Regions from separate parts of the Streptomyces sp. BBFR25 genome, predicted to be linked through region 3. Evidence: riboswitches for the same ligand, from Rfam matches in the RefSeq annotation. Region 3 holds a riboswitch; each other region holds the start of a gene.

Region 1 (2,865 bases), 1.2 Mb from region 3:
CCCCTTCAGCCAGACTTGTTGCCCCACGCCACATGCGCACCACCCCCGCGATAGTCCGTGCCCGGGAGGCCCGATGCTGTCAGACGCGAGGCCGGACGAAGACGGGTCGGCGGACCCGCCCGGGCGGCAACGTCCTCCCGGTGACCGCGTCGCGCTGCGCGGCGACCTGCGGTCCGCCCTGCCCGACGCCACCGCGGCGGTGGTGGTCACGGCGCTCGTCTTCGCGCTCCTGTACGCCCGCATGGAATCGGGTGCTTCGGACACCGTCGCGGTCATGCCGTTCATGGACGATCCCGGTACGTACTGGATGTACCTGCTCAGCCAGGCGTTCGGATGGTCGGGGCTGCTGTGGGCCTGGGGCACGGTCATGCTCGGCCTGCTGCTGTCGGGACCACGCCCCACCCGGCTGCCGGTCTCCCGGCAGGTACTGGAGCGCTGGCACCGCACCACGAGCCTGACGACCATGGCGCTGATGGCGGCGCACGCGCTGATGTTCGCGGCCGAACTCGTGCGCTACGAGACGGAGGTGGACTGGGCGGAACGGCTCTGGGTGGGCTTCGCGGACACCTTCGTGCCGGGCTGGTACGACTCCGGAACCGGCCGGATCGCCATCCCGCTCGGCCAGGGCGCCCTGTACTTGGCGATCCCGCTGGGGCTGCTGTTCTACGTCCGGCACCGCATCGGAGCGAACACCTGGCGGCGGCTGCACCGTTTCGTGATCGTCGTCTACGTGCTCAGCGTGTGGCACACGCTGCTGTACGGAACCAACGTCTGGTACGGGGAATGGCCCCGCACCGTCCTGTGGCTGCTGCAACTGCCGGTCGCGGCACTGCTGTTGCTCCGCCTGCTGCGACCGGCCCGGCGGGCCGAACGGCTGGGCTCCGCCCGCGGGCGCGGTGGCGCGGCCCGGCCCGGGTGGTGGATGCGGGGGGCAGGCCGGGTCGCCGCCGCGGCCGTCGTCGTCGGGCTCGTCGTCGTGGCGGTGTCGGGCCGTGACGGCGGACGGGACCGCCCGACCCACGCGCCCGCGACCGCCCCGCACGAACAGGAGACGGACTGACGGCCAATACCGGGCGGGTGGGACGGAGTTCCCGGGATGGCATGATGGCCGGCGACAAGGCGACGGCGGAACGAGGAAGCCGGTGTGAATCCGGCGCGGTCCCGCCACTGTGATCGGCGAGCGAGTCCCGACTGGCCACTGCCCGGCAACGGGTGGGAAGGCCGGGACGAGCATCGACCCGAGAGCCAGGAGACTCACGCGGTCGCCTCCTCGACGGACCACCGGGGCGGATCTCCCCGGAGAGAGGGACGGCACCGCATGCCCGCAACGCCGACCGGACGAACGCCAGAGGACGCGAGGCCCGCGACGGCCCACGGCCGCCCCGTACCCTGCCGCATCGTCGTGTGCCGCGACTGCTGCTGCGGCAGCCCCAAGGTGACCGGCGTCGACCACGCGGCCCAGATCGAACGCCTGCGCGCCGCGGCACCGGTACGCGTCTCCGACTGCCTCGACGTCTGCGAACAGGCCAACGTCGTCGTCGTACAGCCCTCCGCGCGGGGCCGGGCCGCCGGAGCCCGGTCCGTCTGGCTGGGGCTGGTCAACGACCCGGACGCCACCGAGGACATCGCGGCCTGGGTACGCGCCGGCGGACCGGGCGTCGCACCCCGGCCGGACATCCTCGACCTGTACGCCATCACGCCGCCGCACCGGCGTACGGCCTCCTGACCGCGCGCGGACGGAGAGCCCGGCGAGGATCGGCCAGGTGGTCCTCCAGGGCACGCGCCGGCCCGACCGCGCTGACTCCCGACCAGGAGCCGGACATGTTCACGCCGATCCCAGGCGCAGTCACTCTCCCATCCAGGTAGTTGTCATAAGGCAAATAAATAATCGACCATAACGGCATGAAGTAGTCAAGAAAACCGAACAACGAGGGTAGAAGGGGCAGTTCAGCTGTACCGCACGTGGCCTGAAACGGGCGGCCGTTCTACTGTCGGGCGAAGGGCCCGGACAGGGCAGCCCATTGCAGGAGCATGACGGTCTTGCCGTCGGCGATACGTCCGTCGCGGGTCATCGCGAGGGCCTCGGCGAAGGGGAGTTCGAGGACTTCGATGTCCTCGCCTTCCTCCTCGACTCCTCCGCCCGTGCCGGTCCGGTCGGCCGGGGTGTAGGGGGCGGCGAAGAAGTGGAGGCGCTCGGTGACGGAGCCCGGGCTCATGTAGGCGTCGAGCACGTGGGTGAGAGGGCCGAGTCCGATGCCGAGTTCTTCGGCGCTCTCGCGGCGGATCGCGGTGTGCGGGTCCTGGGCGTCGAGCAGTCCGGCCGCCGCCTCGATGAGCATGCCGTCGGGATGGCCGTTCACGTAGGCGGGGTAGCGGAACTGGCGGGTGAGCAGGACGCGGCCGCGTTCGGTGTCGTAGGGCAGGACGACGGCGCCGTTGCCGCGGTCGTAGGTCTCGCGCTGCTGGGTCTCCCACCGTCCGTCGCGGCGCCGGTAGTCAAAGGTGGTGCGGCGCAGGACGTGCCAGCCCTGGGAGGTGAGTTCGACGTCGCGTATCCGGACGTCGGGGTTGCGGGTGAGGTCGCGTCCGGCGAGGTGGAGACCGGTGCGTCCGCGGTGATCGGGGGTGTCGACACCCGGGCGGCTCCTCACCTGGTCTCCTGCGGGGTGCGGCGCGGAATCTCGGCGACGTCGTGGTAGACGGGCAGCCCGCGGCGGCGGGCGGTGGCGACGTCCTGGTCGGCGCCGGCGGACTCGCCCGGCAGGCGCAGCACGGTGGGAGAAGATCACCGGACTGATCACCGACGCCGATCCTCACGACACGGTCATCGAGCAGCTCAGGACACTCGGCGTGGGGGTCCGTGCA
Region 2 (13,183 bases), 1.5 Mb from region 3:
CCTCGACGGGGCCCGGGCATCCGGCGCGTACCGCGGCGACGAACTGCGCGTGCCGCCGGCCGCACTCGGCGCGGGTGCGCCACAGCACGTCGGCGAGGTTGTCGCAGCCGCCGAGGAGGCGTCCGGAGCCGGTGGGCACGGGCTCCCGCATCCGGCCCGGCCGCGGATCGCAGGCGAAGACGGAGCGCAGGGCGACCACCATCTGCTCGGCCGCCGCGAGCACCCTGCGCTGCCCGTCCGTCTTGCCGGCCACCCGCAGCGGCAGCAGCGGGGTGCCGAGCCGGTCGTCCGGCAGCGGGGCGCGGGTCACGGGTGCCGACCCGGCCGTGTGCCAGGCCGCCTGCACGGCGCGGCGGCCGGGGTCGCGCAGCGCCGTCTCCAGGAGCACCACGCCGTCCGCCGTCAGCCGCTCCCCCACGATGCGCAGCTCCGGCTCGGCCTGCACGGCGACGTCCAGGTGCACCGGCCCCTCGGCCCCGTCGGCCGTGCAGCCGATGCGGAAGCCCCGGCGGCGCTGCGCGTCGGGCCGGGCCCGTTCGGGCACGCAGGCGGCCGGGTCCGGGAACACCGCGCCGAGTACCGCGCCGCCGCCGAGCCGGGCCAGGGCGTCGTAGGCCCTCAGCGCACTGGTCTTGCCGCTGCCGCTGGGCCCGGCGAGCACGGTGAGCGGCCCGAGCCGCAGCACGGCGCGCCGGTGCCCGGCGAAGGCGGACAGCCGCAGCTGGGTGACGCGGGGGCGGCCGGGGAGCGGCGGGACGGACTCCGGTGACGCCGGTGACGCGGATGACGCTGCCATATGCGGACCGTAGGACCGCGCCGGACGGCGAACCGTTTTGCCCGGACGGCTTTCCTACGATCGGGGGACCGCGCGGCCGGGGCCGCCTCCGTCACACTCCCGGGACCCCCACCGCGCTCTCCATCAGCCCGTTCACCTCGGTGCCCGCCGGGGTCAGCAGGAAGACGTTGCGGTCCACCCGGTGCATCCCGCTGGCCAGACCGAAGACGACGCCGGTGCTGAAGTCCAGGACCCGCTTGGCGACATCGCCCTCCGCACTGGTGAGGTCCAGGAGCACCGGGATCCCCGCCATCAGCGTCTCGGCGACCTCGCGGGCGTCCGCGAACACATTGACCCGGAGGACGACGAAACGCCGACGGCGCTCCGTCTCCGCCTCGGGCATCGCCCGGTGGCCGACCGCCGACGGCCAGGCGTCGCGCCCGCGCAACGGCACGACCTGGGCGAGCCCTTCCCACTGTTCATCGGTGACGTCGTGGCTGTTCACCGGCTCCCCCGTTCCACTCGCCTTCATTGCCTGCACCAGCCAATTCTTACGCCAAGTCACCCGTTCGGCCCAACAGCGACACGGTTGGCGACGCTCCGTGTCCGTGATTGTCGGGCACCGGGCCGGGTACTCAGCGACGGCCGTCGCGCCCGCGCGGGACGCCGCTGTCGCGCCGACGGACGTACGCCGACCCACGAAGGAGTGCCCATGGGTGTGCTGGATCTGCCCGAACCCGTCACGCGCGTGGGGGCACCGCCGCCGGTCGACACCGCCGCGCTCCGGGCGGCACTGCGCGAGCGGGTAGACGGCGAGGTCCGCTTCGACGCCGGGAGCCGGGCCGCCTACTCCACGGACGCGTCGAACTTCCGCCGGACACCCCTCGGCGTGGTCGTCCCGCGCACCCCGGAGGCCGGGGCCGAGGCGGTGGCCGTGGCGCGGGAGTTCGGTGCGCCCGTGCTGTCGCGCGGCGGCGGGACGAGTCTGGCCGGGCAGTGCACCAACGCGGGCGTGGTCCTCGACTGGTCGAAGTACTGCACCCGGATCGAGTCGGTGGACCCCGGCGCCCGCACCTGCGTCGTCCAGCCCGGGATCGTGCTCGACGACCTGAACCGGCAACTCGCGCCGCACGGGCTGCGCTACGGTCCCGAGCCCGCCACCCACGCCAACTGCACCCTCGGCGGCATGATCGGCAACAACTCCTGCGGTGCCACCGCGCAGGCGCACGGCAAGGTCGTCGACAACATCGCCCGGCTGGAGGTGCTGCTCTACGACGGCACCCGCTTCTGGTGCGGGAAGACGGACGACGAGGAGTACGCCGAGATCGAGCGGCAGGGCGATCTGCGGGCTACCGTCTACCGGCGGCTGCGGGCGCTGCGCGACACCTACGGGGACGAGATCCGCCGCCGGTTCCCGGACGTTCCGCGCCGCGTCTCCGGCTACAACCTGGACTCCCTGCTGCCGGAGCACGGTTTCGACGTGGCCGGTCTGCTGGTCGGCAGCGAGTCGACGCTGGTCACGGTGGTGCGGGCGGAGCTGGAACTGGTACCGGTGGTGAAGGAACGCTCCCTGCTGGTCCTGGGGTTCGACACCATCGACCAGGCCGCCGACGCCGTGCCCGACATCCTGCCGCACGACCCGATCGCGCTGGAGGGCGTCGACGCCCGGCTGGTCCGCGACGAGCGGATCAAGCACCTGAACCCGAAGGCGCTGGCCCAAATGCCGGAGGGCGACGCCTATCTGATGGTGCAGTTCGGCGGCGACACGGTCGAGGAGGCCGGCGCGCGGGCGCACCGGATGCTGGAGGCCGTGCACCGCTCCGCGCACGACGCCGACTGCGCGTTCCTGGACGACCCCTCGCACGAGGAGGCCCTGTGGCAGGTGCGCGAGGCCGGGCTGGGCGCCACCGCGCACATCCCGGGCAGGCCCGACACCTTCGAGGGCTGGGAGGACTCGGCGGTCTCGCCGGAGAAACTGGGCGACTACCTGCGTCGGCTGCGCGCGCTGTTCGAGGAGTTCGGGTACCTGAGCGACACCGGCCCGAGCCTGTACGGCCACTTCGGGCAGGGGTGCGTGCACACCCGGATCCCGTTCGACCTGTACACCGCGGACGGGGTGGCGGCGTACCGGAGGTTCATGGAGCGGGCGGCCGACCTCGTCGTCGAGTTCGGCGGCTCGCTCTCCGGCGAGCACGGGGACGGGCAGAGCCGGGGCGAGTTGCTGTCCCGGATGTTCGGGGACCGGCTCGTCGAGGCGTTCGGGCGGCTGAAGGCCGTCTTCGACCCGCTGGACCGGATGAACCCGGGGAAGGTCGTCGCGCCGTACGGACTGGACGAGAACCTGCGGCTCGGCGGTGACTGGGCCCCGTTCGAGCCGCGCGACCTGCACTTCCGCTTCCCGCACGACGGGGGTTCGTTCTCCCAGGCCGCCAACCGCTGCGTCGGGGTCGGCAAGTGCCGGCAGCACACCAGCGACGGCACGGTGATGTGCCCGTCGTACCAGGTGACGCGGGAGGAGGAGCACTCGACGCGGGGCCGGGCCCGGCTGTTGTTCGAGATGCTCGACGGGCACGGGGACGGCGCGATCCGGGACGGCTGGCGCTCGGCGGAGGTCAAGGACGCCCTCGATCTGTGCCTGGCCTGCAAGGGCTGCAAGAAGGACTGTCCGGCGGACGTGGACATGGCCACGTACAAGGCGGAGTTCCTCTCCCACCACTACGCGGGCCGGCCGTGGCGCAGGCCGCGCTCGGACTGGTCGATGGGCTGGCTGCCCGCGCTCGCGCGGGTGGTGGGCCGCACCCGGCTGGGGCCGGTCGTCAACGCGCTCACGCACGCGCCGCTGCTGTCGAAGGCCGCGGTGCTGGTGGCGGGGGTGGCGGACCGGGAGGTGCCGCTGTTCGCGGAGCGGACCTTCGCGCAGTGGTTCGCGGACCACGAGCCGGAGGGCGACGGGCACCGCGGGTCCGTGCTGCTGTGGCCGGACACCTTCACCAACCACTTCCACCCGCACGTCGGACGGGCGGCGGTACGGGTCCTGGAGCACGCCGGGTGGCGGGTGGAGCTGCCGCACGAGCCGCTGTGCTGCGGGCTGACCTGGATCTCCACCGGGCAGCTGGGCACGGCCGAGAAGGTCCTCACCCGCACCGTGCGCGCCCTGGCCCCCCAGGTGCGGTCGGGCGGCCTCGTCGTGGCGCTGGAGCCGAGCTGTGCGGCCGTCTTCCGGGCCGACGCGGCGGAGCTGTTCCCCGGCGACCAGGACGTGCGGCGGCTGGCCGAGCAGACGGTGACGCTGTCGGAGCTGCTCACCGAGCACTCCCCCGGTTACCGGCCGCCGCGGGTGCCCGACCGGTCGGCGCGTGCGCTGGCCCAGGTGCACTGCCACCAGCACGCGGTGCTCGGCTGGGAGGCCGACCGGGAGCTGCTGCGCCGGGCCGGGGTGGACGCGGAGCGACTGGACTCCGGCTGCTGCGGGCTGGCCGGCAACTTCGGCTTCGAGCGCGGTCACCTGGACGTCAGCGAGGCGTGCGCGGAGCGGGTGCTGCTGCCGCGGCTGCGGGAGGAGGACGAGTCGACCGTCGTCCTCGCGGACGGGTTCAGCTGCCGCACCCAGATCCACGAGTTCGACAGCGGCGGCCACGAGGGCGTGCACCTGGCGGAACTGCTGGCCTCGGCCCTGCCACCCGGCCCCGCGACCGGTCCGGGTACTCCGGGCAGCGCCTACGGCACCGCGCCGGGCGCCCGTCCGGCCGCTCCCGGCCCCCGGGCGAGGGCCCTGGCCCTCGCGGTCACGGCGGCGGCCGCCGTGGGCACCGCTGCGGCGGCGACGGCACTGGCCCGGGGCCTGCGCCGCCGCTGAGCACGCCCACGAAGGACGGTCACCCCCCCCGCGCGGGGGGGTGACCGTCCTTCGTGGGCGTGGAGTCTCAGGCTCGGGACGGGGCGTCCTGGCGGCTGGCCAGGGCCCAGATCACGAACACGTCGATCGCCATCATGATCACGGACCAGACGGGCGCGTACGGCAGGAACAGGAACTGGGCGATCAGGCTCAGCGAGGCGATGACGATGCCCGCCACCCGCGCCCACGCCATGTCCTTGAGCAGTCCGTACCCGGTGACGAGCACGAGGGCGCCCAGGATGACGTGGACGATGCCCCAGCCGGTCAGGCTCATCTCGTAGACGTAGGTGCCGATACGGGCGTACACGTCGTCCTCGGCGATGGCCGCGATGCCCTGGAGGACGGCGAGCGCGCCGTTCAGCAGCAGCAGTACGCCCGCGAAGACGACACCGCCCGTCACCCAGCCGCTGGTGCGGTCGCCCGGGCGCTGGGCCCAGGAGGCGTCACCGCCGCGCGGCTGCCTGCCGGGAGTGGGTTCGGCGTGCTGGCTCATGAGCGGAGTCCTTTCTGTGTCCCCCGTACGGGGCAGCTGCCCACCGGCACCGACGGCACCGACAGGTCGTTTCGAGCCTGCGGGCGGCCGTGCTCCGCGGCCACGCGGGTCCGCCGTACGGGTGAACCGCGGGCCGGGCGTGCGCGTGCGGGCGGCGGCGGCCTCGCGTTAACTGAGCGGCACCGCGGCCCCCGGTGACCGACGGACCGCGGGGCGCGAGAAGGAGGGCGTGTGACGAGTCGGCCGCTGCCCCGGCGAGAACCGCTGTTCCGGTGCGGACCGCTGCCCCGGCGGGAACCGCGCGGACGGCTTCCGTGACCGCGCCGGCGAACGCCGCCCCGGCCCGGGCCGAGGAGTCCTTGCGGCAGACCCTGCTCAGCCCGGGCTACCGGCGGCTGTTGCTGCTGTGCGTGCTGCTCGGCGTGCCCATCGCGCTGGCCTGCTTCTTCTTCGTCGGCCTCCAGCACGAGGCGCAGCACTGGGTGTGGACCACGCTGCCCGAGGCGGCCGGTTACGCCACCCCGCCCTGGTGGTGGCCGCTGCCCGCGCTGCTGCTCGCCGGGCTGCTCCTGGCGCCGATCGTGACCCGGATGCCGGGCGGCGGCGGCCACCTCCCGGTGAACGGCCTGGGCGGAGCGCCCGTCGGCCCGCGCGCCCTGCCCGGCGCGGTGCTGGCCGCGCTGGCCACCCTGCCGCTCGGCGTGGTGCTGGGTCCCGAGGCCCCGCTCATGGCCGTCGGCAGCGGGCTCGCCCTGCTGGCGGTGCGGCGGGCGGGCGCGGGCGGAGACCAGCGGGCCGGCGCGATCCTCGCCACGGCCGGTTCCACCGCCGCGATCTCCACCATCCTCGGCGGTCCGGTCGCTGCGGCGGTCCTGCTCATCGAGGGGGCGGGGCTGGCCGGCGCCCGGCTGGTCGCGCTGCTGCTGCCCTGTCTGCTGGCCAGCGCGACGGGTGCCCTGGTCTTCACCGGCTTCGGTCGGTGGACGGGGCTCGAGATCGGCGCGCTGGCCCTGCCCGACCTGCCGCCCCAGGCCGGTCCGGACGCGGGCGACTTCCTGTGGGGCCTGCCCGTCGCCGCCCTGATCGCCGTACTCGTCACGCTGGGCCGCGAACTGGGCCGCCGCACCGTCACCTGGACGCGGCGTCACACGGCCGCGCGCACCGTCGCCTGCGCCACGGCGGTCGGCGTCTGTGTCGCCGCCTACGCGCTGATCACCGGCCGCTCCCCGGCGGAGGCGGCGCTGTCCGGCCAGGCCACCCTCGCCCAGCTCGCCGCGCACCCGCACGCCTGGTCGGTGGGGGCGCTGGTGGCGCTGGTCGCGTGCAAGGGGCTGGCCTGGGGCATCGCGCTGGGCGCGCTGCGCGGCGGCCCGATCTTCCCGGCCGTCCTGCTGGGCGCGGCGACGGCGCTGGCCTGCTCCGGGCTGCCCGGCTTCGGCGCGACCCCGGCCCTCGCCCTCGGCATCGCCGCCGCGGCGGCCGCGGTGACCGGGTTGCCGCTGGCCAGCTCGGTCCTGGCGGTGCTGCTGATGGGCCGCGACGCCCACGACCAGACGCCGCTGATCGTCATGGCGTCGGTCGTCGCGTTCGTCGTCGCCCAGCTGGTGCGGCGCACGGAGCCGGGGGAGGACCGGGCGTCCGGCGGGGCGCCGACAACGGGAGCGGCACGGTGAGGGACCGCCGGACCGCGCCCTCGGGCCCGCGCCCCCGCGTCGGCTGGGACGCCGTACGGCCCTGGCTCGTGCGGGCCGGGATCGCGGCCGCCGTGGTCGTGGCCTACTTCCTGCTCCCCCTCGACCACCTGGGGCCGCAGCGGCCGGCACTGAGCTGGACGCTGTTCGCGGCACTGCTGACCGTCGTGGCCGTGCTGCTGCTGCGGCAGATCCGGCACGTCCTCCTCGACCACCCGGACAGCCGGCCCGGGGTGGTCATCTCCCTGCTGATCGTCCTGTCCGTGCACGTCTTCTCCGCCACGTACTACGCGCTGGCCAAGTCGCCGGGCGAGTTCCACGGCCTGCACACCAGGATCGACGCGCTGTACTTCACCGTGGTGACGCTCGCCACCGTCGGGTACGGGGACATCACCCCGCGGGGCCAGGCCGCGCGGGTGGTGACCGTCCTGCAGATCACGTACAGCTTCGTCTTCCTCACCGCCGCCGCCACCGCGCTGACCACCCGGATGCGGGACAGGGTGGTCCGGGGGCCCCAGCGGGGCCGCTCGCGCTGACGGCGGTGCGGCCCCCGCACCCGGCACCGGGCGTTTCCGCAGTACCGAGGCCCGCTTGTGCCCGCCCCCGTGGGAGCACTACTGTCGCCACGCCTTGGTGAACGGGAAATCCGGTGTGATGCCGGTGCGGCCCTCGCCACTGTGAATCGGGAAGTCCGGCTCCGGCCCTCGCGGGCAGCCACTGGATCGCTTGCGATCCGGGAAGGCGGAGCACGGGCGGTGGTACCCGTAAGCCAGGAGACCGGCCAAGGCGCGTCGTCCATCCACGAGGTGCTGGAGAGGGTCTGCTGAGCCATGCACATAGCCGAGGGCTTTCTGCCACCGGCGCACGCGATCGCCTGGGGTGTCGCGTCCGCGCCGTTCGTCGTCCACGGAGTCCGGTCACTCACCCGTGAGGTCAGGGAGCATCCGGAGAGCACGCTGCTCCTCGGCGCCTCCGGCGCCTTCACGTTCGTTCTCTCGGCCCTGAAACTGCCGTCCGTCACCGGAAGTTGCTCGCACCCGACCGGCACCGGCCTGGGTGCCATCCTGTTCCGGCCGCCGATCATGGCGGTCCTGGGCACCATCACCCTGCTCTTCCAGGCGCTGCTGCTCGCCCACGGCGGGCTGACCACGCTCGGCGCCAACGTCTTCTCGATGGCGATCGCCGGCCCCTGGGCCGGGTACGGCGTCTACCGGCTGCTGCGCCGCTTCGACGTGCCGCTGATGGTCACCGTGTTCTTCGGGGCGTTCGTCGCCGACCTGTCCACGTACTGCGTGACCAGCGTGCAGCTGGCGCTGGCCTTCCCGGACCCGAGCAGCGGATTCACGGGCGCGCTCGGCAAGTTCGGGTCCATCTTCGCGGTGACCCAGATCCCGCTCGCGGTGAGCGAGGGCCTGCTCACGGTGATCGTGATGCGGCTGCTGGTGCAGTCCAGCAAGGGCGAACTGACCCGGCTGGGCGTGCTGCTGACCCGGACCGGCGAGCGGAAGCGGGAGGCGGTGGCCCGATGAGCCGCAACGCGAGGATCAACGCCCTGCTGCTGCTCGCCGTGGCCGCGCTGGCGGTGCTGCCGCTGGTGCTGGGGCTCGGCGACCACAAGGAGGAGCCGTTCGCCGGGGCCGACGCGGAGGCGGAGACGGCGATCACCGAGATCGAACCGGACTACGAGCCGTGGTTCTCCCCGCTGTACGAACCGCCGTCCGGGGAGGTCGAGTCGGCGCTGTTCGCCCTGCAGGCCGCGCTCGGCGCGGGCGTGCTGGCGTACTACTTCGGGCTGCGCCGGGGACGGCGGCAGGGCGAGGAGCGGGCGTCGGCGGCTTCCAGGGCCACGGCGGTACCGCGGGACATCCCCGAAGGGGACTGAGTGCTGCCGATCGACGCGGCGGCGCACGCCAGTCGCTGGCGGCGCCGCCATCCCGTGGACAAGGCCGTGCTCGGTCTCGGCCTCACCGGGCTCGCGATCTCGCTGCCGCCCTGGCCGGGTGCGGCGCTGGTGCTGGTGGCGGCGCTCACGGTGCTGCTCGGCCCGGCGGGTGTGCCTGGGCGCCGGCTGTGGCGGGCGTACCGGGTGCCGCTGGGCTTCTGTGTGACGGGGGCGCTGCCGCTGCTCGTGCAGGTCGGCGGCCCGGACGGGTTCCTGTCGGCGGCCGACGGCGGTGCGGCGCGCGCGGGCGGGCTGCTGCTGCGCACCTCGGCGGCCTCGCTGGGGGTGCTGCTGTTCGCGTTCACCACGCCGATGTCCGACCTGTTGCCGCGCCTGGTGCGGGCCGGGGTGCCCGCGCCGGTCGTGGACGTGGCACTGGTGACGTACCGGATGAGTTTCCTGCTGCTGGACTCGGTGCGCCGCGTCCGGGAGGCGCAGGCCGCGCGGCTCGGGCACACCAGCCGGGCGGCGGCCTGGCGTTCCCTCGGCGGGCTCGGCGCCACCGCGTTCGTGCGGGCCTTCGACCGGGCGGCGCGGCTCCAGTCGGGGCTCGCCGGGCGCGGTTACGACGGCACCCTGCGCGTGCTGGTGCCCGAGGCCCGCGTCTCGCTGCCGTTCACGGCGGCGAGCCTTGCCCTGCTGGCGGGGCTGACCGGCCTCACCCTCGTACTGGAAGGACCCCTGTCGTGAACGGACCGGTGCGGTCGGCGGAACCGGCCCTGGTGGCCCTGCGGGGCGCGTCGTTCGGGTACGAGGAGGGCCCGGACGTGCTGACGGGCCTGGACTTCGCGGTGTGCGAGGGGCGGGCGCTGGCGCTGCTCGGCCGCAACGGCAGCGGCAAGACGACGCTGATGCGGCTGCTCAGCGGCGGACTGCGGCCGCGTGCGGGCACGTTGACGCTCGGCGGGGAGCCGGTGACGTACGACCGCAAGGGGCTGACCCGGCTGCGGACCACGGTGCAGTTGGTGGTGCAGGACCCGGACGACCAGCTCTTCGCGGCCTCGGTCGGCCAGGACGTGTCCTTCGGTCCGCTGAACCTGGGGCTGTCCGACGCGGAGGTCAGGTCGCGGGTCGGGGAGGCGCTCGCCGCACTGGACATCGCGGCGCTGGCCGACCGGCCCACGCACCTGCTGTCGTACGGGCAGCGCAAGCGCACCGCGATCGCCGGGGCGGTCGCGATGCGGCCCCGGGTGCTGATCCTCGACGAACCGACCGCCGGTCTCGACCCGGACGGGCAGGAACGGCTGCTCGCCACCCTGGACGGACTGCGTGCGGGCGGCACCACCGTGGTGATGGCCACCCACGACGTCGACCTCGCCCTGCGCTGGTCCGACGACGCCGCCCTGCTCACCCCGGACGGTGTGCGCACCGGCCCGACCGCCCCGACGCTGGCCCGCACCGACCTGCTGCGGCAGGCCGGGCTGCGGCTCCCCTGGGGCGTCGCGGCGGCCGGACTCCTGCGGGCACGGGGGCTGTTGCCCGACTCCGCCGCCGGTCCGCGTACGGCGGAGGAGCTGGCGGCGCTGGCCGCGCCGACCGAGTGACGGGGCGGCTCAGCCCTGGGAGCGGCTCAGCTCGGCCTCCCGGTCCTGAGCCGCGCTCTCCGTCGCCTCCTCCTCGGCCTTCCGGCGGGCGCGACGGCCGGGCAGGACGGCGAGCACGATCAGGGTGCCGGCCGCCATGATGATGCCGCCGACGAGGCTGGTCGTCGAGACGCCGTGGGCGAAGGCCTTGTTCACGGCGTCGGCGAGGGCCTGCGCCTGCTGGGGTCCGGCGGCCGGGTCGGTGGCGAGCCGCTCGGCGACGGCCAGTCCGCCGCCCACCGAGTCCTGGGCGGTGTCCAGCGCGGCGGCCGGGAGCCGGTCGCCCACCAGGCCGGAGAGTTCGTCCCGGTAGGAGGTGCCGAGCAGGGAGCCCAGGACGGCGATGCCGAGGGAGCCGCCGAGTTCCAGCGCGGTGTCGTTGGCGCCGCCGCCGACGCCCAGTTCGTTCTCCGGGAAGGAGCCCATGATGGTGTCGGTGGCCGGGGAGACGCTGAGGCCGATGGCGAGGCCGAGCAGCAGCATGGGGGCGAGGAAGTCGGCGTAGGTGGAGCCCTGGTCGATCAGGACCAGCAGGAAGACGCCGACGGTGCCGATGGCCATGCCGGAGCCGACCATGGCCCGCACGCCGAGCTGCGGGGTGAGCCGCCCGGTCACCGCGGCGCCTACGAACACGGCGCCGGCCAGCGGCAGCAGCCGTACGCCGGTCTCCAGCGCGCCGTAGCCGAGCACGAACTGCAGGAACTGGGTGGCGTAGTAGATGGCGCCGTAGGTGCCGAAGAAGAAGAACAGCACCGCGAGCATCGAGCCGCTGAAGGGCCGCAGCAGGAACCTGCGCACGTCCAGCATGGGATGCGGGTGGCGCAGCTCCCAGGCCACGAAGGCGATCAGGCCGACCCCGGCGACGACGGCCGCGGCGACCGGTCCCGCGCCCCAGCCGAAGTGCGGGCCCTCGATGGTCGCGTAGACCAGGCTGCCGACGGAGACGATGGAGAGCAGCCCGCCGACGTAGTCGATGCGGCCCATGCCGGCCGCCCTGGACGGCGGTACGAGGACCAGCGCGCCGACGACGGCGAGGACCGCGACGGGGACGTTGACCAGGAAGGTCGAGCCCCAGGCGTGGTCCTCCAGGAGCCAGCCGGCGACCAGCGGCCCGACCGCGATGGCGAGTCCGGAGGTGGCGGTCCAGGCCGTGATGGCGCGGGCCCGCTCCCCCTTCGGGAAGACCGCGACCAGCAGGGACAGCGTGGCCGGCATGACGACGGCGGCGCCGACGCCCATGACCGCCCGGGCCGCGATGACCAGCCCCGTCTCGTGGACCAGGCTGCCCATCACCGAACCGCCCGCGAAGATCACCAGTCCGGTGACCAGGGCGCCGCGACGGCTGTACTTGTCGCCGATCGCGCCGAGCACCAGCATCAGCGCGGCGTACGGGACGGTGTAGCCGTCGATGACCCACTGCAGGTCGCTGCTGCTCAGGCCGAGGTCGGTGGTCATGTCCGGGGCGGCCACGATCAGGGACGTGTTGGCCATGACGACGATCAGCAGGCTCAGGCAGAGCACCAGGAGAGCCCACCAGCGCCGGGGGTAGGGCCCGGGCATCTTCTCGACGGGGGTGGTGGCCAGTAGGGGCATGGGGAGGCTCCCGGAGACAAGCGACGGCAAGTTAATTGCCCATAGATGAGCAGACAAGAGCAGAGTAGTTTGTTGCACACGGGCGTGCAAATAAGGCGCCCGCCAAATGGGGGGCGCCTGCTGAATCCGGGGGAGTGACTACTCGGCTGAACCGGGGGGTGGCTACTCGACTGAACGGAGGGGGGTGGCTACTCGGCCGGGACGGACGTCGCGAGCGCCGCCGGACCCACGCTCTCGACCACGGTCCGCGCGGGCCGCTCCGGCACCCCGGCCGCGATGAGGATGGCTGCGGCGGCCCGGGTGCCGTCGTCCTCCAGGGCACCGGTGTTGACCTGCTCGAGCAGCGCCACGACCATCGCCTCGAGTCCCGCGCTCAGCACGGCGGGGGGCAGGTGGGCGGGGAAGACCCCGTCCCGCTGGCCGCGCTCCAGGATGGCGGCGACCTCGGCGCGGGCCGGGGCCAGGATCTGGGCCACGCGCTCCATGCCCAGATCGTGCCGGGCCAGCGCCAGCAGCATGCGGTAGCGGTCGCCCACGGGCCACATCAGCAGCGTGAAGTGCGCGAGCGCCCGGTCGGCCGGTTCGCCCGGCCCGGCCGCGTCGGCCATCGCGGCCCGCAGTACCTCGGACGCCTCCTCGGCGAGGGCCTCCAGGAGCGCCGCGCGCCCCGGGAAGTGGCCGAAGAGGGTACGCCGTACGACACCGGCGGCACGGGCCAGCTCCTCCAGGGTGGTGTCCGGGTTCCGCCCCAGCTCCCGCCGGGCGGTGGCCAGGATGCGCGCCCGGTTCGACCGCGCGTTGCGGCGCTGCGGCTCACGGGCGACGGACTTGGTCACGGGAACCTCGGGCGGGACGATGCGGGGGGGTTGAGCGTGGTCGTCCATTCTGGCACGGGGCGCGACGAGGAGGGCACCGAGAAGGTCTAGCCCCGCCCGGCCGGGTCCGCGGCCCTGTTCCGCCGTACGGCCGCGACCGCGGCCAGGACCATCCCGACGGCCACGATCAGCAGGCCGCGCAGCCACACCTCGGCCTCGATCTGCGTGGCGAGCGCGACGCAGGACGCGATGCCCAGGACGGGGAGCACGGTCGGGGCGCGGAAGTGGTCCGCCTCGCCCGCGTCGCGACGCAGGACGAGTACGGCCGTGTTGACCATGAGGAAGACGACGAGCAGCAGCAGGACCAAGGTGGACGCCAGGGTGGCGACACTGCCG
Region 3 (13,183 bases):
ACACCTGTGCCGATATCCTCGCCATCGCCTCGGCCATGCTCGACGGCGAACTGGAGTACCGCAGGGGCGACCACGCCGCCGCCTTCGCCGCCCTGGAGCGCTCGATCGAGCTGGACGACAGTCTCCCCTACGACGAACCCTGGGGCTGGATGCAGCCCACCCGGCACGCCTACGGTGCCCTGCTCCTGGAACAGGGCCGGATCGCCGAGGCCGAGGCGGTCTACCGGGCCGACCTGGGCCTGGACGACACCCTGCCCCGCCCGCTCCAGCACCCGAACAACGTCTGGGCCCTGCACGGACTGCACGAGTGCTTGGTGCGGCTGGGCAGGACGGGGGAGGCGCGGATCGTGGCACGGCAGCTGAGGCTCGCCACCGCGCTGGCGGACGTGCCGGTCGAGGCGTCCTGCTTCTGCCGTCTCGACACCACCGCGGCCACCGGTGGCGGGCCCGGCTGCTGCACCACTGACCGCTGACCACTGACCACCGACTCCACCGGGCCCGCCTCGGGGCCCGGGGAAGGGGGCGGTCGTCAGACGTTGACGCCGAAGTCCGCGGCGATGCCCGCGAGGCCCGAGGCGTAGCCCTGCCCGACCGCCCGGAACTTCCACTCGGCGCCGTGCCGGTACAGCTCGCCGAAGACCATCGCGGTCTCGGTCGAGGCGTCCTCGGACAGGTCGTAGCGGGCGAGTTCCTGGTTGTTCGCCTGGTTGACCACCCGGATGAAGGCGTTGCGCACCTGGCCGAAGCTCTGGCCGCGGTTCTCCGCATCGTGGATGGACACCGGGAAGACGATCCGGTCCACCTCGGCCGGGACCGCGGCGAGGTTCACCTTGACCGCCTCGTCGTCGCCCTCGCCCTCGCCGGTGAGGTTGTCCCCGGTGTGCTCGACCGAGCCGTCCGGGCTGGTGAGGTTGTTGTAGAAGACGAAGTGCCCGTCCGAGAGCACCTTGCCCGACGCGTCGAGGAGCAGCGCGGAGGCGTCGAGGTCGTAGTCGGTGCCGGTCGTGGTGCGCACGTCCCATCCCAGACCGACCAGTACGGCGGTCAGGCCGGGCGCCTCCTTGCTGAGCGAGACGTTGCCGCCCTTGGCCAGGGAAACTCCCACTGCGTTCTCCTTCGTCGCGTCCGCTGCGTTCCGTGTTCAGTGTTCCGTATGCCTCTCCCGATAATCTACAACACTGTAGAAGAAAGCCTTCTATACGATGTCGCCCGGAAGACGATCGGCGGCGGAAGGAGGCGGGCCGTGACGGATGACCGGCGTCCGCGGCGGCGGGGCCAGGGTGAGCTGGAAGCGCTGGTGCTGGCCGTGCTGCGCGAGGCGGACGGGCCCGCGACGGCCGGCTGGGTGCAGGAACGCCTCGGCGGCGACCTCGCCTACACCACGGTGATCACGATCCTGACCCGGCTGCTCGAGAAGGGCGCCGTCAGCCGCGAGCGCGCGGGCCGGTCCTTCGCCTGGACGCCCGCCTCGGACCAGGCGGGCCTGGCCGCGCGGAAGATGCGCAAGGTGCTGGACGCCGAGAGTGACCGGGAAGCGGTACTGGCCAGCTTCGTCACGGGCCTCGACCCCGACGACGAGCGGCTGCTGCGCGACCTGCTCGGGCACGCGCGCGCCGCGGAGGACGGCTGACACCGCATGGGGGTCTTCGTCTTCCTGCCCCTGGTCCTGCCGCTGACGGCATGGCCGATCGCCAGGCTCGCCGAGCAGCACCTGCACCCGCGGACCGCGACCGGGCTGCTCACCGCCGTCGCCGCCGTGATGGCCCTGTGCAGCACCGTGTGCCTGGCCCTGGTGATGGTGGTCGGCACCGCCCAGCTGCCCGGCAACCCGCTGCCCGACGGCTGGTCGGACCCCGAGGTGCGGGCCGCGGTGCCCTACGACGAGGTCGTCGGCAAGGCGGCCATTCCCGCGCTCTGCCTGGTGGTCGCGGCCTCGGCGCGGGCCCTGTGGCGGCACGGCAGGGTGCGCCGCCGCGCCCACCGCGCGCTGGCCGGGCTGCCGGGCACCGGGGTGGCCGTGCTTCCGGACGACGTGCCCTACGCGTACGCGCTGCCGGGCGGACGCCGGGACCGGGTCGTGGTGAGTACGGCCCTGCTCGACTGCCTCGAACCGGGGGAGCGGCGCGCCCTGTTCGCCCACGAGCGCGCCCACCTCGCCGCCCGGCACCACCGCTTCCTGCTCGCCGTCCGGCTCGCCGCGCTGGCCAACCCGTTCCTGCGCCCCCTGCGGACGGCCGTGTCCTACACGGCGGAGCGGTGGGCGGACGAGGCGGCCGCACGGGCGGTCGGTGACCGCCGTGCGGTGGCGACCGCGATCGGCAAGGCTGCGCTCGTCTCCCGCGGCACCCCTGTCGCCACCCTCGCCACCCTCGCCGGCCTCGCGGCGCCCGGCCCGGTGCCCCGCCGGGTGGCGGCCCTGCTGGGGCCCGCTCCCGCAGTCCGCACCTGGCCCCCGGTGTTCACCTCGGTGGGCCTGGCGGCGTGGGCGGCGGCCGCCGGAACCGCCGTATCGGCGATGTCGTCCGCGAACGCGGCCGTCACGATGTTCCTCATCCTGCGGGCCGCGACGCCGTTCTGACCGGCCCTCACCGACGCCGAGACTTCCTCACTCGATCGGGTGAGGAACCAATCCGGAACGGTGCCCGCTCCGGATTCCCCGTGTGAGGGAAGAACCAAGACCGCGCCGACAGCGAACCGCCGGCTGACCCCGGACCCGGGTCGCCCGGCCACCACGTAACGGCACCGCGTACTCGGCGGCCCGCCGCACACCACGTCAGCTCCGCACCATCACCCCGCAGCGCCACTGCGTATCGACGCAGTCCTCGCGCTGCCCGTTTTCAGGGAGATTCTCCATGAACGCCCGTATCCGTCGTTCCGCCGTCGCCGTCGTCGCGGCCGCCGTCCTGCCCCTGTCCCTGGCCGCCTGTTCCGACGACGGCGACAGCGGCTCCTCGGACTCCGCCCAGGCCGCCTCCTCGGCTCCCGCGGCGAGCGACGACCAGTCGTCCGACACCTCCGGCGGCATGACGGACTCCGACGAGCCGTTCGGCCCTGCCTGCTCCACGGTGCCGAAGGAGGGTGCCGGTTCGTTCGACGGCATGGCCAAGGACCCGGTCGCCACGGCCGCCTCGAACAACCCGGCCCTGTCCACGCTGGTGACGGCGGTCAAGAAGGCCGGTCTGGTCGACACGCTCAACAACGCCGAGAACATCACCGTGTTCGCGCCGACCAACGACGCCTTCGCCAAGATCCCGAAGGCCGACCTGGACAAGGTCCTGGGCGACAAGGCGATGCTCACCGACATCCTGACCTACCACGTCGTCGGCCAGAAGCTCGCGCCGAAGGACCTGGAGAAGGGCTCCTTCGAGACGCTGCAGAAGTCCGAGCTGACCACCGCGGGCTCGGACGAGTCCTACAAGGTCAACGACTCCGCCAAGGTCGTCTGCGGCAACGTGAAGACCGCCAACGCCAACGTCTACGTCATCGACACCGTCCTCATGCCGAAGAGCTGACGCGCGGGCGGGCGTGGCGGCCCGAGGGCCGGGGGAGCGGGTCGGGCAGTGGCCCGTCCCCCGGCGGGGCGATGACCCTGTGGTAGCTTGCGCAAGCCAGTCGAACCCACCTGGTGGGTCAGGGAATCCGGTGCGAATCCGGAACTGACGCGCAGCGGTGAGGGGGACGGGCGGGACACGGGCCACTGGGCGGCGTACGCCGTCCGGGAAGGCGTCCCGTCCGGTCGATCCCGAGTCCGAAGACCTGCTGGCACCCGCGCCGCGTGCGGCGCGGGCCGCATCGTACGGACGGGCTTCGCGCATGAGCCCTCGACGCCAGAGGATCCTTCCTTGCCAGCAGCACGCCCCGTCGGCCCCCGGCGACTCCTCCTTTCCCGGCGCGCCCTGCGCGGCCCCGTCCTGTTCCTGTCCGGCGCCCTGCTGATCTCCGGCTGCGGGTCCGGTGCCGGCACCGACGACTCGGCCGCGGAGTCCGACGCGGTCGGTTACCCGCGCACCGTCCGTGACTGCGGGCACGACGTCCGGGTCGACGCGCCCCCGCGCCGGGCCGTCTCCCTCAACCAGGGCACGACGGAGATCCTGCTCTCGCTCGGCCTCGCCGACCGTATGGCGGGCACCGCCACCTGGACCGACCCGGTCATGAAGGGACTGGAGAAGGCGAACGCCGATGTCCCCCGGCTCGCCGACGACATGCCGTCCTTCGAGACGGTCCTGGACGCCGAACCCGACTTCGTCGCCGCCTCCTTCGCCTCCACGCTCGGCACCGGCGGCGTGGCCACCCGCGAACGGTTCACGAAACTCGGTGTGCCCGCCTACCTGTCCCCGTCCGACTGCGCCGGCAAGGACAACAGCGGCGACGGCGACGGCGTCCGGAACGAACCCCTGTCCATGGACACCGTCTACCGCGAAGTCCGCGACCTGGCCCGCCTCTTCGGCGTCGAGCAGCGCGGCGAGAAACTCGTCGCCGACCTCCGGTCCAGGGTCGACAAGGCGACATCCGGCATCGACGCCTCCGGCGTCACTCTCATGTACTGGTTCGCCAACTCCACCTCGCCCTACTTGGCGGGCTGCTGCGGCGCCCCCGGCGTCATCACCCATGCGGTCGGCGCCCGGAACGCCATGGACGACACCCACGAGGAGTGGCCGCAGGTCGGCTGGGAGACCGTCGCCGACCGGGACCCCGACGTCCTGGTCCTCGGCGACCTCACCCGCAGGTCCCAGACGGCCGAGACGGCCGCGAAGAAGATCGAGTTCCTGGAGTCCGACCCCGTGACCAGGAACATGACCGCGGTCCGCGAGAAACGCTACGTGCTGCTCAGCGGACAGGCCATGAACCCCACCATCCGCACCGTCGAGGGCGTGGAACAGGTGGCGGCGGCCCTGCGCGGGTTCGGACTCGCCCAGTGACGTCCGCGAGCCGGACGGCCCCCGTCCCCGGCATACGCGCACCGCGCGGCGCCCTCGGGTGGGCGGCGGCCGGAACCCTCGCCCTGTGCGCCTCCGTGGCCGTCGCCGTCACCATCGGCCCCGCGGACATCGGCGTCGCCGACGTGTGGTCCGTGATCGCCGCCCACCTCGGGGCCGGCACCACCGCCGGGGACGTCTCCCCGATCCGCGCCGGCATCGTCTGGGACCTGCGGCTGCCCCGTACCCTCCTCGCCGCGGTGTGCGGCGCGGGACTCGCCGTCTGCGGGGCCGTGCTCCAGTCCCTGCTGCGCAACCCGCTCGCCGACCCCTTCGTCCTCGGCGTCTCCTCCGGTGCCTCGACCGGCGCCGTCCTGGTCGTCGTGCTCGGCGTGGGAGGCGGCGCGCTCTCCGTCTCCGGCGGGGCGTTCGTCGGGGCGGTCTGCTCCTTCGCGCTGGTGATGCTGCTCAGCCACAGCCTCGGCGGCACCACGGACCGGGTGGTGCTCGCGGGCGTGGCGGCGATGCAGCTGTTCTCGGCGCTCACCTCCTTCGTGGTCATGACCGCCGCCGACGCCGAGACCACCCGCGGCGTGCTGTTCTGGCTGCTCGGCTCGCTCGGCGGCGCGGGCTGGAGCGACGTGTGGACCGGCACGGCGGTCCTGGTGCTGGTCCTGGCCGTGTGCCTCGGTCACGCCAGGACGCTGGACGCCTTCGCCTTCGGCCAGGACGCGGCGACCGCGCTCGGCGTCCACGTGGCCCGCACCCGGCTGGTGCTGCTGTGCGCCACCGCTCTGCTCACCGCCGCCCTGGTGGCCTCGGCGGGCGCGATCGGCTTCGTCGGGCTGGTGCTGCCGCACGCGGTACGGGCGCTCACCGGTCCCGGACACGCCCGGCTGCTGCCGGTCTGCGCGCTCGCCGGTGCCGTGTTCCTGGTGTGGGTCGACACCCTGGCCCGTACCGTCCTGGAACCCCAGGAGGTCCCGGTGGGAGTGGTGACCTCGCTGATCGGTGTGCCGGCCTTCGTGCTCGTGCTGTACCGCACCCGGAGGACACGGTGACCCTGAACGCCGAGCGGGTCTCCCGCACCACCGGTGGCCGCCTGATCCTGGACGGCGTCGACCTGAGCCCGCGCGACGGCGCCATGACGGGCCTGCTCGGTCCCAACGGCTCCGGCAAGTCCACCCTGTTGCGGCTGCTCGCCGGCGTGCTCGCCCCGACCGCGGGCCGCGTCACCCTCGACGGACGCCCCCTGGACCGGGTGGGCCGCCGGGACGTCGCCCGGCGCGTGGCCGTGGTGGAACAGCAGACGGACACCCAGGTGGAACTGACGGTCCGGGACGTCGTCCGGCTCGGCCGCATCCCGCACCGCCGCGCCTGGACACCGGCGTCGGCGGCCGACGAGGGGGCGGTCACGGACGCCCTGGACCGCACCGGTCTGACGGACCACGCCGACCGCCTCTGGCACACCCTCTCCGGCGGCGAACGCCAGCGCGTCCAGATCGCCCGCGCCCTCGCCCAGGAGCCGCGTGAACTCCTGCTCGACGAACCGACCAACCACCTGGACGTCCAGCACCAGCTGGACGTGCTGGCCCTGGTCGCCGCCCTGCCCGTCACCAGCGTCGTCGCCCTGCACGACCTCAACCTCGCCGCCATGTACTGCGACCACCTCGTCGTCCTCGCGGAGGGACGGGTCGTGGCCTGCGGCCCACCGGCACAGGTCCTGACGACGGACCTGGTCGCGAAGGTCTACCGGGTCGAAGCGGAGATCACCCGCCCCGGCCCGGCCGACCGCCCGCACGTCCGCTTCCTGGGCACACTGCCGGGCTAGGGAAGCAGCCACTGCGAGCGGCCACCCGGCGCGGGCTCAGTCGTCCATCAGACCGGCGGCGAGGGTGGCCCCCAGCTCCCAGCAGGCCTGCAAGTCTGCCTTGCCGGGCTCACCGGCCACGTTCACCGCGGGTGCCGCGCGCTGCCAGCCGAGGCCGGTCGTGACCGACTCGATGCCGCGCACCGCGCCCGTGGTGTCGCTGCCCCCGTGCACGTAGTAGCCGAAGGGGCGGCCGCGCGTCTCGTCCAGGCAGGGGTAGTAGACCTGGTCGAAGAAGTGCTTGAGCGCACCCGACATGTAGCCCAGGTTGGCCGGGGTGCCCAGCAGGAAGCCGTCCGCCTCCAGCACGTCGACGGCCGTGGCCGCCAGGGCCGCCCGCCGGACCACCCGCACCCCTTCGATCTCGGGCGCGGTCGCCCCGGACACGACGGACTCCAGCATCGCCTGGCAGTTCGGCGACGGCGTGTGATGCACGATCAGCAAAGTGGCCACACCGGCAGCCTGCCGCCCGGCACCCCCCGATCGCAAACGGACCCCGCGGCACCCGGGAGGTCTGGCCCCGCCGTGTGCTACTCCTCGGCGGCCCCCGTCTCCGTCAGCTCGCCGTCGGCCAGCCGCAGCCAGCGGTCGACGCCGATCTCGCGCAGGAACCGCCGGTCGTGACTGACGACCACGAAAGCGCCCCGGTAGGAGTTCAGGGCGCTCTCCAGCTGGCCCACGCCGACCAGGTCGAGGTTGTTCGTCGGCTCGTCCAGGAGGAGCAGGTGCGGGGCCGGTTCCGCGCACAGGACGCAGGCCAGGGTGGCCCGCAGCCGCTCGCCGCCGGAGAGCAGACCGACGGGCAGGTGGGCGCGGGCACCCCGGAAGAGGAAGCGCGCGAGGAGGTTCATCCGCTCGGCCTCCGGGCGGTGAGGGGCGTAGGCGGCGAAGTTCTCGGCGACGGTGCGCTCCTCGTCCAGCAGGTCGAGCCGCTGGGAGAGATATGCGACGCGCCCGTCGGCGCGCCTGAGGTTGCCGCCCTCCGGCTCCAGGTCGCCGTTGAGCAGCCGCAGCAGCGTGCTCTTGCCCGCGCCGTTGGACCCGGTCAGCGCGATGCGCTCGGGTCCCCGGACCGTCAGGTCGACGCCCGCCCCGGCGAACACCTCCCGCTCGCCGAGCCGGATCCTGAGCCCCTGACCGAGGAAGAGGGTGCGTCCCGCGGGGACGTCGGTCTCCGGCAGGTCCAGCGTGATGCGCTGTTCCTCGCGCAGCGACCGCTCCGCCTCGTCCAGCCGTGCCTTCGCCTCACCGACCCGGCCGGCGTGGGTCTGACCCGCCCGGCCCGCGGACTCCTGGGCCCCGCGCTTCATGTTGCCGGCGAAGATGCGGGGGAGCCCGGCGTTCTTGAGGTTGCGGGCGGCGTTGCTCGCCCGGCGGTCGGCGCGCTCGCGGGCCTGCTGCAGTTCCCGCTTCTCGCGCTTCAGCTCCTGTTCGGCGTTGCGGACGTTCTTCTCGGCGACCTCCTGCTCGGCCCGCACGGCCTCCTCGTACGCGGTGAAGTTGCCGCCGTGGAAGCGCAGCTCACCGCGGTCGAGTTCGGCGATGCGCTCCATGCGGTCGAGCAGCTCCCGGTCGTGGCTGACCAGCAGCAGACAGCCGTTGTAGTCCGTGAGCACGTCGTGGAGCCTGCTCCGGGCGGCCACGTCGAGGTTGTTGGTGGGCTCGTCGAGCAGCAGGACGTCGGGCCGCTTCAGCAGCTGGGCGGCGAGTCCGAGGGAGACGACCTGACCGCCGCTGAGCGTGCTCAGCCGCCGGTCCAGGGCGAGGCCGCCCAGGCCCAGGCGGTCGAGCTGGGCGCGGGTGCGTTCCTCGATGTCCCAGTCGTCGCCGATGGCCGTGAAGTGCTCCTCGGCCACGTCCCCGGACTCGACGGCGTCGATGGCCCGGATCACGGCGTCGACGCCGAGGACCTCGGCGACGGTGAGGCCGCCCGTCAGGGGGAGGGTCTGCGGCAGATGGCCGAGGACCCCGGAGACCGTCACGGAGCCCGCGGTGGGCCGCAGTTCTCCGGCGATCAGCTTGAGCAGGGTGGACTTGCCGGCCCCGTTGGGGGCCACGAGACCCGTGCGGCCGGCGCCCACGGTGAACGACAGGTCCTCGAAGACGGGGGTGTCGTCGGGCCAGGAGAAGGACAGGTGGGAGCAGCGCAGGACGGCGTCGGACATGGAGACGACCTCGTGGAGCCGAGGGGCAGGAGACGGACCTCTGCCCGGGACGGAAGACAGGGAAAAGGGAACGACGAAGGGGCCACTGCGACGGCGCTCGAAATCGCCCGCGGCGGCCTACCGGAACCGGGTCTCACCCGGAGATGTCGTCGTCACCCACCATGTCCGCGACTCCCTCGCTGCACGATCAACGTCTCCACCAGCCTAGCAATCGGCCTCCCGGTCCGGACGCCGGACTGCACACGCCGCCGTCCCGAGCGGAGCCCGGCGACCCGGTCGCGGTCGCCGTGCAGCACGAGTACGCCTCGTTTCCGCAGCCGTCGACGGGCTCGCCGGGCGGGGGGCGCGCGGCCCTCACGCCTCTGAAATCGGCATGTTCAGCAGTGCGAGCGGGCTGCCGCGAGCCCCCGGCCTGCTCGGCGGTGATGCCCAAGTCCGCCGGGCCGTCGACGGCGCCTTCCAGCAGCATCGCCTGGCGAGTACGCCGCGTTCCCGCAGCCGGTCGACGGGCTCGCCCGGCGGGCGCCAGCAGCGCCCGGGCCACGACGCCGCGCACCCGGTCGGCGTCCGCCGTGCCGGTCGGCGTCCGCCGTGCCGGTCGGCGGAGGGCCGGGCCCGTGGGGGCGCGGCCCTCGCCCCCGTCACGTCGGCATGCTCAGCAGTGCGATCGGGTCGGAGGTCGGCTGCCGTGAGCCGCCGGACGGCTCGACGGTGATGCCCACGCCCGCCGCACCGTCGACGGCACCCTCCATCAGCACCGCCTGACGGGCGCTGCCGGGGTCCATCAGACCCGCCGGACGCATCGTGCCGTGGTCGTCGAACCAGAGCTGGTACACCTTGCCCCGCGGCGGCTGAGCCATGCCCGAGGCCAGGAAGACCGCCCGGTCCTGGCGTGCGGAGACGACCAACGTCCCGCTCGCCCCGTCGGCCAGCCGCGCCGTACGGGACCGGGCGTCCGGCGCGGCCAGCACCCCGGCGAGGGTCTCGGCCCGGCGCTCGGCCTGCGAGGCCCGCTCCCCGGCGTCCTGCGCCCGCTCGTACTGCCACACCGCCGTGCCGCCGAGGCCCGCCGCCGCGGCCAGGCAGGCGGCCAGCGCCCAGCGGGCCGGTCCGCGCCCGCGGGGCACCACACGGCGTGCCTTCTCCACGGTGCCGCCGCCCGGGGAGACCTGGCGCACGGTGGTGATGCGGTGCAGCACCCGGTCCCTGAGCGCCCGGCCGGGCACGACCGTCGCGGCCAGCCCCAGCCGGGCCGTCGCGGCGTCGAAGTCCCGGGTCTCCCGCACGCAGTCGGCGCAGTCCACCAAATGGCGTTCGAAGGCGTCCCGCTCGTCCTCGGGCAGGGCGTGCAGGGCGTAGGCGCCCGTCAGGCTGTGCAGGTCCTCGGTGCGCATCACGCGCTCACCCCCAGGCAGTCACGGAGCCGGATGAGGCCGTCGCGCAACCGCGTCTTGACCGTGCCGAGCGGCAGTGCCAGCGCCTCGGCCACCTGCCGGTAGGTCAGGCCGCGGTAGTAGGCGAGGGTCACGGACTGGCGCTGGATCTCGGTCAGGGTGCGCAGACAGCGCCGCACCTGCTCCCGCTCCAGCCGGGTCTCGACCTGCTCGGTCACCTCGTCGTACTCGGGCGTCCGGTCGAGCAGGGCGGCCTTGTGGTCGCGGGCCGCGGCGGCCTCCACCGACCGCACCCGGTCCACGGCCCGCCGGTGGGCCAGAGTCAGGATCCAGTTGACCACCGTGCCGCGCTCGGGCCGGTAGCGGGGCGCCGTGCGCCACACCTCGACCAGCACCTCCTGCGCGACCTCCTCCGACTGCGCCTGGTCGCGCAGCACCGCCCGGGCGACCCCGAGCACGGACCCCGCCACCGCGTCGTACACGGCGGCGAAGGAGTCCTGGTCGCCCAGGGCCACCTCACGGATCAGCTGCTGCAGATCGGGTCGGGACGCTGGGTTTCTGCCGATGTGTACGGCTTCCTTCACGACGGTTGCTCCAAAGGACGGCGAGGGACTGGGATGTCCCCGCGTAATCCGGGGCCGCGCTGCCCGCGGATTGGTCCAGGGCCCCGGGAAGCCGTGGTGAACGCGCCCCGCGCACACCCTGCCACGGGTACAGTGGCTCCGTTCGCGTTCGATCGGGCTCCACTGGAGCGGGAAGACAGGGAGGTGAGGTTGATGACCGTGCTCGACGCTGCCCTTCGCGGCGCCCGGATCTCCCTCGCGCTCCGTGCGGCGGCCTGACCCCGCATCCCACGAACGCACACCGGAAAAGGACCTCAGTCCCGTCATGTCTTCTTCTCGTACCTGGACCACCCGCGCCGAGACCGGCGCCGACGTTCCCGCCATCCGTGACATCGTCCGCGCCGCCTTCCCCACCCCTGAGGAGGCCGCCCTCGTCGACGCGCTGCGCGCCGACGCCGGGGCGTGGATCGAGGGCCTGTCCCTCGTCGCGGTGGACGACGCCGACCGCCCGGTCGGCCACGCCCTGCTGACCCGCTGTCACATCGGGGACAGTCCGGCGCTGTGCCTGGCACCGGTCGCCGTCCGGCCGACGCACCAGAACACCGGCGCCGGTACGGCCGCCGTCCGGGCCGCGCTCGCCGCCGCCGAGCGCCTCGGCGAGCGCCACGTCGTCGTCCTCGGGCACCCGGAGTACTACCCCCGCTTCGGCTTCTCGCGGGCCTCCGCCCACGGCATCGGGCTGACCATCGACGTCCCGGACGAGGCCCTGATGGCCCTCACCCTGGACGCCGCCCACCCGCTGCCCGCCGGCACCGTCCGGTACGCGGCACCGTTCGGCATCTGATCCGACACTCCGGGTGGCGGCGGGAGTCTCTTCCGCCGCCACCCGGCATTTCCTGAGCACAACCCCTTGACCCGAGGCCCGCAGTCCTTCACATTGCTTGTTAATGCGCATTAGGTAATGCGCATTAACAAGCAATGTGCGCGACGGAGCGACGGAGAGGAGCGGTGGTGGCGAAGGAAGCCGCAGGGCGGGCGAGGCCGGGGAGGGCTCCCGCGCCGGCCGGCCGGCGGGCCCGGCCGAGGCAGGCGGAGGTGGCCCGGCTCGCCGGTGTCTCCCAGGCGACGGTGTCCCTGGTGCTGTCCGGCCGCGACATCGCGACCGGCCGGCCGATCTCGGCGGAGACCCGCGCGAAGGTCCTGGACGCCGCCCACAGCCTCGGCTACGTCCCCGACCCGGCCGCCAGCCGACTCGCCGCCGCCCGCAACAACCTGCTCGGCGTCTTCAGCTTCACCGCTACCTTCCCGACCGACGTGCGGCACTCGTACTACCCGTTCCTCGTCGGCGTGGAGCAGGAAGCCGCCGCGCAGGGCTACGACCTGGTGCTGTTCACCGGGTCGAGCACCGGGGGAGCGGGCGCCCAGGGAGCGGGCGCGCTCAACCGCGTACGGCTGGCCGACGGCTGCCTCTTCCTGGGCCGCCACGCCCCCGCGGACGAACTGCGCCGACTGGTCGCCGACGACTTCCCCGTCGTCCACGTCGGACGGCGCGACGAGCCCGAGGGCCTCGCCTGGGTGGGCGCCGACTACGTCAGCGCCAGCCGCGAGGTCGTCACCGCGCTCGCCGGGCTCGGACACCGGCGCGTCCTCCTCGTCCGTGAGGACGACGACGCCCCCGCCTCCACCGACCGTGAACGCGGCTTCCTGGACGGGCTCGCGGCGAGCGGCCTGCCCGCCGGACCCGACGCCGTCTTCCGCTCCGGCGACCCGCGCGGCGACCTCACCGCCGACCGGGTCCGCGCCTGGGTGGCCGACGGCGTCACCGCCTTCGTCGCCGAGGAGACCGACACCGGCGCCGCCTGGCGGGCCCTGCGCGCCGCCGTCGACGCGGCGGGCCTGGACTGCCCCGGCCAGGTGTCGCTCGCCCTGCTCGGCAGCCCGCCCGCCGACCTCGCCGACGGACCGGCGCCGATGGGCTTCGACATCCCGCGCCCCGAGCTGGGCGCCGAGGCCGTACGGCTGCTCGCCGCCCGGATCGCGGGCGGACCCGCCGAGGGCACCCTCGTCGCCTGCGCCTTCCGGCCGGGCGCGACCGCGGGCCCACCCCCGGCCGCCCCTTGAACCCACCCCGCCCACAGCACCGACCGCACCACCTAAGGAGCAGCAGCGTGATACCGGAACCCGACATCCTCGTCGTCGGCGGCGGCCTCGGCGGCGTCGCCGCGGCGCTCGCAGCCTGCCGGGCCGGCCGCAGTGTCGTCCTGACCGAGGAGAC

The links. A riboswitch is a leader RNA that binds a small molecule or an ion and turns the genes downstream of it on or off. The one in region 3 is predicted to bind cobalamin.
Region 1: linked by a shared signal. The riboswitch ahead of ACGH52_RS31025 ((2Fe-2S) ferredoxin domain-containing protein) and the one ahead of ACGH52_RS35785 (ABC transporter substrate-binding protein) in region 3 are both predicted to bind cobalamin.
Region 2: linked by a shared signal. The riboswitch ahead of ACGH52_RS29395 (energy-coupling factor ABC transporter permease) and the one ahead of ACGH52_RS35785 (ABC transporter substrate-binding protein) in region 3 are both predicted to bind cobalamin.

Annotation. Positions count from the first base shown of each region.
Region 1 is NZ_CP172447.1:6,806,726-6,809,590, forward strand. It holds gene ACGH52_RS31020 (ferric reductase-like transmembrane domain-containing protein) at 74-1,060, shown strand; cobalamin riboswitch at 1,130-1,256, shown strand; gene ACGH52_RS31025 ((2Fe-2S) ferredoxin domain-containing protein) at 1,319-1,726, shown strand; gene ACGH52_RS31030 (NUDIX domain-containing protein) at 1,986-2,651, opposite strand; partial or broken gene ACGH52_RS31035 (DUF4406 domain-containing protein) at 2,648-2,773, opposite strand.
Region 2 is NZ_CP172447.1:6,434,644-6,447,826, reverse strand. It holds gene ACGH52_RS29425 (AAA family ATPase) at 1-796, opposite strand, end outside; gene ACGH52_RS29420 (cell division protein SepF) at 888-1,307, opposite strand; gene ACGH52_RS29415 (FAD-binding and (Fe-S)-binding domain-containing protein) at 1,488-4,631, shown strand; gene ACGH52_RS29410 (hypothetical protein) at 4,699-5,163, opposite strand; gene ACGH52_RS29405 (chloride channel protein) at 5,478-6,836, shown strand; gene ACGH52_RS29400 (potassium channel family protein) at 6,833-7,390, shown strand; cobalamin riboswitch at 7,469-7,655, shown strand; gene ACGH52_RS29395 (energy-coupling factor ABC transporter permease) at 7,685-8,383, shown strand; gene ACGH52_RS29390 (energy-coupling factor ABC transporter substrate-binding protein) at 8,380-8,736, shown strand; gene cbiQ (cobalt ECF transporter T component CbiQ) at 8,737-9,486, shown strand; gene ACGH52_RS29380 (ATP-binding cassette domain-containing protein) at 9,483-10,340, shown strand; gene ACGH52_RS29375 (MFS transporter) at 10,350-11,972, opposite strand; gene ACGH52_RS29370 (TetR/AcrR family transcriptional regulator) at 12,161-12,808, opposite strand; gene ACGH52_RS29365 (APC family permease) at 12,895-13,183, opposite strand, start outside.
Region 3 is NZ_CP172447.1:7,971,694-7,984,876, forward strand. It holds gene ACGH52_RS35760 (hypothetical protein) at 1-473, shown strand, start outside; gene ACGH52_RS35765 (TerD family protein) at 530-1,105, opposite strand; gene ACGH52_RS35770 (BlaI/MecI/CopY family transcriptional regulator) at 1,244-1,630, shown strand; gene ACGH52_RS35775 (M56 family metallopeptidase) at 1,637-2,578, shown strand; gene ACGH52_RS35780 (fasciclin domain-containing protein) at 2,853-3,512, shown strand; cobalamin riboswitch at 3,593-3,779, shown strand; gene ACGH52_RS35785 (ABC transporter substrate-binding protein) at 3,843-4,919, shown strand; gene ACGH52_RS35790 (iron ABC transporter permease) at 4,952-5,977, shown strand; gene ACGH52_RS35795 (ABC transporter ATP-binding protein) at 5,974-6,747, shown strand; gene ACGH52_RS35800 (flavodoxin family protein) at 6,784-7,239, opposite strand; gene abc-f (ribosomal protection-like ABC-F family protein) at 7,317-8,951, opposite strand; gene ACGH52_RS35810 (anti-sigma factor domain-containing protein) at 9,593-10,345, opposite strand; gene ACGH52_RS35815 (sigma-70 family RNA polymerase sigma factor) at 10,345-10,929, opposite strand; gene ACGH52_RS35820 (GNAT family N-acetyltransferase) at 11,234-11,752, shown strand; gene ACGH52_RS35825 (LacI family DNA-binding transcriptional regulator) at 12,004-13,029, shown strand; gene ACGH52_RS35830 (FAD-dependent oxidoreductase) at 13,077-13,183, shown strand, end outside.